Linked DNA regions of Novipirellula caenicola. The protein of the gene in region 2 interacts with the protein of the main gene of each other region in a pairwise test. Links are inferred from orthologs where the notes say so. Each region holds a gene or a part of one and is shown on either strand. Other genes may lie near its edges. The genes, in order: aceE and nth.

Region 1 (3,558 bases), on a different replicon or contig from region 2:
TTGGACTCGGCCTTGGGTTCAGCGGGGGCTTCGGGTTTAGGGTCTGCAGCCGGAGCGGCCGCTTCCGCTTCGACTTCCAGGATCACGCCACCGATGGCTACCGAGTCGCCTTCGCTGACAAGGATCTTGGTGACCTTTCCACCGACCGATGCCGGGACCGGCACGGTCGCTTTGTCGGTTTCCATTTCGACGATGTCTTGGCCTTTGCTAATCACGTCGCCGACCGACACAAAAATTTCCAGAACGTCACCAGATTCGATGCCGTCGCCCAATTCGGGAAGCTTTACTTCAGTTGCCATAAAAGAGTTTCTGGTAAGCAGATTTCAGTGGGATGTTTGTAACGTACGTTGTCTCAGGCAAGGAGACGCCTTCAACACAGGCGTCTCGGACATTGGCCTCGAACTAGGCAAAGTACGGATTGGGTTTGTCAGGGTCGATGCCAAGATCTTTGATCGCATCGGCCAGTTCCGCGGCGGTGAATAGGCCTGTTTTGGCCAACCGGGTGAGCGTTGCGTAGGTAACGCATTCCGCATCGACTTCGAAATGTCGTCGCAAGGCTTCGCGAGTTTCGCTGCGTCCCATGCCATCGGTACCCAGTACAAAGTAGTCGCCTGGGATCCAAGGTTGCAGTTGTTCACCAAGAGCTCGGACGTAATCGCTTGCCGAAATGAACGGGCCTTCGACGCCTTCGAGCTGTTCTTCGAGGTAGCTCTTGCGGGGCGTTTCGGTCGGGTGCAACATGTTCCAGCGGCTGCAGTCGGCGGCTTCGCGACGCAATTGCGTGTAGCTGGTCACGCTCCAAGCGTCGCTCGCGATGTTGTATTTCTCGGCAAGCATCTCTTGGGCTTTCAAGACGCAATTGAGGATGGCTCCACTGCCGAACAATTGAACGCGTGCCTTGGCACCTTCGACGTCGCGGCTGCGGAACTTGTACATCCCTTTGACGATGCCTTCTTCGCAACCTTCGGGCATCGCAGGATGCAAGTATTCCTCGTTTTCGCTCATCAAGTAATACATGCACTCTTCGCCATCTTGGTACATCCGTTTGAGGCCTTCCAAGATGATCACGACGACTTCGTACGCGAACGCAGGATCGTAAGCACGCACGGTCGGGAACGCGATCGCGTTGAGCAAACTGTGTCCGTCTTGGTGCTGAAGTCCTTCGCCGTTGAGCGTGGTTCGGCCAGCGGTACCGCCGATCAAAAAGCCCTTGGCTCGCATGTCCGCCGCGGCCCAAATCAGGTCGCCAATGCGTTGGAAGCCAAACATGCTGTAGTAGATAAAGAACGGAATCATGTTGACGCCGTGCGAGCTGTACGCGGTTCCGGCCGCGTTGAAGCTGCTCATCGATCCCGCTTCGGTGATCCCTTCTTCGAGGATTTGGCCGTCTTGCGATTCCTTGTAGTAGGTGATCAGCGACGAATCAACCGGCTCGTACAGCTGTCCGGCGTGAGCGTAGATGCTGAACTCGCGGAACATCCCTTCCATCCCAAAGGTGCGTGATTCATCAGGCACGATCGGGACCATGTATTTACCGACCTTCTTGTCACGGCACAACGCGATCAACGTTTGCACAACCGAGAACGTCGTGCTGCAGCTCTTGTCTTCGAGCCGGCTGATCAATTTTTTGTAGTCCGCAACCGTCGGCACTTCCATCGTCGGATGTGTCGTGGGGCGGCTAGGTACCGGGCCACCAAGAGCGGCGCGGCGTTCTTTCATGTACTTGATTTCTTGGCTATTGGCCGGCGGCGTATAGAACGGTGCCTTGCCAACCTCTTCGTCGCTGATCGGGATGCCAAACCGCGTGCGGAACTCGAGCAGTTCCTCTTCGTTCATTTTCTTTTGGTTGTGCGCGACGTTGCGGCCTTCGCCCGCTTCGCCAAGTCCATAGCCTTTGACGGTCTTGGCCAAAACGACGGTCGGTTTGCCGTTTTTCAGTTCCGTCGCCATCTTGTAGGCCGCGTATACCTTTTCAGGGTCGTGGCCACCGCGACGCATTTTTTCGAGTCGTTCGTCCGAGTAGTTTTCGACCAACTTCAGCAGTTCGGGGTACTTGCCAAAGAAGTGTTCGCGAATGTAGCTGCCCGGCATCCCGGTGTACTTTTGGTACTGGCCGTCGACGACTTCGTTCATCCGTTTGGCCAATAGACCAGTGGTGTCTTTGGCAAGCAGTTGATCCCAGTCGTCACCCCAGACGACTTTGATCACGTTCCATCCGGCACCGCGGAAAATCGATTCAAGCTCTTGGATCACCTTGCTGTTACCGCGAACCGGACCGTCGAGTCGTTGCAAGTTGCAGTTGATGACGAAGATCAGATTGTCAAGTTTCTCGCGGGCAGCGAGTCCGATCGCGCCAAGCGTTTCCGGTTCGTCACATTCGCCGTCACCAAGGAACGCCCAGACTTTTTGTCCCGACGTGTCTTTGATCCCGCGGTCGCGGAGGTATTCGTTAAAGCGAGCTTGATAGATCGCCATGATTGGACCGAGGCCCATCGAAACGGTGGGGTATTCCCAGAAATCAGGCATCAACCATGGATGCGGGTAGCTCGACAGTCCACCGCCAGGGGCAAGTTCACGACGAAAGTTCTCGAGGTTCTCTTCGCTCAAGCGGCCTTCGACAAACGCTCGGCTGTACATCCCCGGCGAAGCGTGCCCTTGGAAGTAAATCGTATCGCCCGAGTAACCGTCTTCGCCGCGTCCCTTGAAGAAGTGGTTGAAGGCAACTTCGTAAAGCGTCGCACTCGATGCAAACGTGCTGATGTGTCCGCCGACGCCGCCGGGACGTTTGTTCGCTCGCACGACCATTGCCATCGCGTTCCAGCGAACGATCGATTTGATGCGGCGTTCGATTTCGCGATTGCCGGGGTAGGCTGGTTGGTCTTTGGTGGGGATCGTGTTGACGTAGGGGGTGTTGGTGTCTTGGGCCGATTGGATCCCCTCTTCGGCAGCGCGATCGCGAAGCTGTTCGATCAGGAAACGAACACGATCCGGGCCTTTGCTCTTCAGCACATAGTCGAGTGACGACAACCACTCTTGTGTTTCCGCGGCATCCAAATCCAATTCGGCTGCGGGGGGAGCCAATTCGCCAAGATGCTGATCGACTTCGTTCTGGGCGACAGTTTTTGAGTCAGTCATATTCAATTTCTTCTTTCTATTACTGGGCTGTCCCGTAATCGCACCACTCAATTTTGTGCGGCCGTTTTTTTGTGCGAGTCTATTATGATTCGTCTGAGCGTGCAGATTAGCCGGATTAGGGTAAATACGGCAAGGGCGAGCAATTATTGGCGGATTGTCTTACCATGCAGCGAACCAAGGGGGACCCCGCGAGTGGACAAATGATGAGCAGCAATCATGCCTAGGAAAAACAAGAACGGGAATGCCCCAGATGGGGTATGTCTCGCCGTTCTCCATTCTAACGCATTTTGGTCACGCGAAGCAGGCGTCCATCGTGGATTCGCCATTGGAGTGATCGACTCTGCAGGAAGCGAGAATCCAGCAATATGAGAAGATTCTTTTCGGTACCCTAGCCTGCCTCTTCGAGCCGTCAAAGGTTTGCAT
Region 2 (3,174 bases):
ACGTCGCACCCATCAGCAAGGTGGCGACGCATACGATCGCCGTTCCGGTGGTGTTGGCGAGCGTGGCTAATCCGATTGCAAAACCGACCATCGCGATGGCAATCGTTTGGTCAGCGCCACGATGCCGTTGGAAATGAGGCAGTGTCCATGCGGCAAACACCGCTCCGACACCGACGCAGCCCACCAGGAAACCAAACCCGCTGGCACCCCAGCCGAGATGTTGTTTTGCCACCAATGGCAACAGCGACCACAGCGCACTGCCGGGCAACACGAACAACACCACCCCGAGGATTGTGTGCCGCATTGCCACGGTTTTGGCAACGTAGCGAAGCCCTTGATACAGCGACAAGCGAAACGACAATCCACGCGACGATTCACGGCGTGTTCGTTTCCATGACAATAAAACGGTCAACACTCCGGCGAACGACAAGGCGTTGATCGCGAACGCGGTCCACACGCCGGCCATTGCAATCAAGATGCCGCCCAAGGCCGGACCGACTGCACGCGCGAGATTGAAGCTGATGCTGCCCAGCGCCACCGCGCGAGCGAGCTGGGTTTTGGGAACCAGCTCGGGGATCGATGCCTGCCAGATCGGGACGTGCACGACCATGCCCAAGCCAATGACAAATGTGAACACCAACAGCAGTTTGGCGGTGATCATGTCGCTAAAGGTCAGCGACGCCAGCGTCGCAGTGCAGGCACAAAGGACAAATTGTGTGCCGATCAGCATTCGTCTGCGATCGATGCGGTCGCCCAACACACCGACGGGAATGGCTAAAAAAATAATCGGAGCCGCCATCACGGTTCGTACGGCGGCCACCATTTCCGGCGAGGGGTCCAAGCTGGCCATCAGCCACCCCGCTCCCACTTCGTGAATCCAAGTGCCAAGATTCGAAGCGAGCGATGCAAACCAAAACGCGCGGTACAGTGGGATTTGCAGCGGGGCCCAAGCCGACGACGATGTCAGGGTACGGGCGGCGAATGCACCGGCCAACGTCTTAACCTTGTTCCGACCGCGGTCATCTCGATCCATCAAGCAATTCCTCGACGCGGGGGGCCAGAGATGGTAGAAGTTCCCTCGAAAGACAACAAAACGTAAATGACAAGCGAGTCCCAACGGGGTTCGCCATCGCAGGATAACGAATTAGTGAAGAAACAGGAACGAGCCGACCGTGTGCGGCAAAAACTCAGTCAGCTGTACCCGAATCCCCCCATCCCGCTGGACCACACCGATGAGTTCACGCTGTTAATTGCGGTCTTGTTGAGTGCGCAGTGCACCGACAAGAAGGTCAACGAAGTGACGCCCGAATTGTTCGCTGCCGCGGGCACGCCTCAGGCCATGGTAGAGTTGGGGCAAGAAGAAATCTTGCGTTTGATTCGTCCGATTGGTTTGTCGACCAACAAATCCAAAGCCATCTACAAGTTGTCGCAACTGTTGCTCGAACGCCATCAAGGCAAGGTGCCGCGAACCTTTGCCGAGCTCGAAGCACTACCCGGCGTTGGACACAAAACGGCATCGGTCGTGATGGCTCAAGCATTCGGGGTTCCGGCGTTCCCCGTGGACACTCACATCCATCGACTCGCACAGCGATGGGGGCTGTCCAGCGGCAAGAGTGTGGTTGATACCGAGCGGGACTTGAAAAAGTTGTTTCCAGAATCGTCGTGGAACGATCTGCATCTGCAAATCATCTACTACGGTCGCGAGCACTGCACCGCGCGAGGCTGCGACGGCACCAAATGCGGGCTGTGTGTCGAGCTATATCCCAATCGCAAAAAAGCCGTCATCTGGAACAAACCCTAGTAGCGGAAGTCGTCAAGACTTTCGACCGGTCAGCCCTCCCGTCGTGCCGAAAACTTCTCCGGAGCCTGTGGATCTGAACGAAATGCAAATTGCATTGGTGAGCCGCGGGCCGTAAGGCACCGGGTAGCGCGCGGGACCCGGCCGCTGACGCGTCGCGGCTCAGTAAATCAACAACCCGTCAAGACTTTCGGCAAACCGGCCCCCCTTCGTCGTAGCGGAAGTCGTCAAGACTTTCGACCGGTCAGCCCTCCCGTCGTGCCGAAAACTTCTCCGGAGCCTGTGGATCTGAACGAAATGCAAATTGCATTGGTGAGCCGCGGGCGGTAAGGCACCGGGTATCGCGCGGGACCCGGCCGCTGACGCGTCGCGGCTCAGTAAATCAACAACCCGTCAAGACTTTCGGCAAACCGGCCCTCCCTTCGTCGTAGCGGAAGTCGTCAAGACTTTCGTCCGGTCAGCCCTCCCGTCGTAGCGAAAACTTCTCCAGAGCCTGTGGATCTGAACGAAATGCAAATTGCATCGGTGAGCCGTGGTCCGTAAGGCACCGGGTAGCGCGCGGGACCCGGCCGCTGACGCGTCGCGGCTCAGTAAATCAACAACCCGTTAAGACTTTCGACAAACCGGCCCCCCTTTGTCGTAGCGGAAGTCGTCAAGACTTTCGACCATTTACTCCACCGTCGCTGCCGCGATTCCCGCGGCTCGGCCCGTGCTGAATGCGGCTTGGAAATTGTATCCTCCGATCCAGCCATCGACGTCCAGCACTTCGCCTGCGATGTAGAGTCCCTTGACGACTCGGCTTTCCATCGTTCGCGGATTGACCTCTTTCAAGTTGACTCCGCCTGCGGTTACTTCGGCTTTACTGAACCCGCGAGTCCCGGTGATCGGCAACGCCAATTGTTTGATACCGGTCACCGTCGCTCGGCGACCCGCCTTGGTCAATTCAGCAATCGTCGGGTCACCACACATCTCATGGGCCAATGAAGTTGCCAGTCGGCTCGGCACCCATTGGCTCAATACATTGGAAAGCCGACGTCGTCCTGCACCGCCTGCGGTATTACACAAAGTCGCTTCGATCGCTTCTGCCGGTACGTCGGGCGCCATATCCAGTTGCACGCGAACGCGATCGAGTTTTTCAGTCAGCGTGACAATCCGGCTGACGTCCATCGCCGCGGGGCCTGAAAAGCCGAAGTGCGTGAACAACCATGACGATCGCCGACTCATCGACTGTTTCGATTTCTTCGCTTCGGAGGTTTGGTTTTCCGCTGTCACGACGCAGTCCTCCAGCGTGATTCCCGACAGCGCCTTGGTCCACTCGAAACCGCCAGTCAGCGGCACCAACGCAGGGCGGGTGTCGACGATCGAATGCCCGAGTT

The links.
Region 1: the proteins of nth (region 2) and aceE interact in binary tests that used the Escherichia coli proteins (3 or more experiments, as listed by UniProt). The link is inferred for Novipirellula caenicola from one-to-one orthologs.

The regions. Positions count from the first base shown.
Region 1 is NZ_BAABRO010000011.1:233,061-236,618, forward strand. The notes cover bases 203-3,436. They hold aceE (pyruvate dehydrogenase (acetyl-transferring), homodimeric type), read right to left. Parts: upstream 3,136-3,436; coding sequence 403-3,135; downstream 203-402. Other genes in these bases: ABEA92_RS20255 (2-oxo acid dehydrogenase subunit E2), read right to left, coding at 203-299. Outside these bases: more of ABEA92_RS20255, read right to left, coding at 1-202. UniProt on the Escherichia coli protein: Component of the pyruvate dehydrogenase (PDH) complex, that catalyzes the overall conversion of pyruvate to acetyl-CoA and CO(2).
Region 2 is NZ_BAABRO010000009.1:56,109-59,282, forward strand. The notes cover bases 125-2,974. They hold nth (endonuclease III), read left to right. Parts: upstream 125-1,147; coding sequence 1,148-1,801; downstream 1,802-2,974. Other genes in these bases: ABEA92_RS17585 (MFS transporter), read right to left, coding at 125-1,033; ABEA92_RS17595 (BaiN/RdsA family NAD(P)/FAD-dependent oxidoreductase), read right to left, coding at 2,468-2,974. Also shown: more of ABEA92_RS17585, read right to left, coding at 1-124; more of ABEA92_RS17595, read right to left, coding at 2,975-3,174. UniProt on the Escherichia coli protein: DNA repair enzyme that has both DNA N-glycosylase activity and AP-lyase activity. The DNA N-glycosylase activity releases various damaged pyrimidines from DNA by cleaving the N-glycosidic bond, leaving an AP (apurinic/apyrimidinic) site.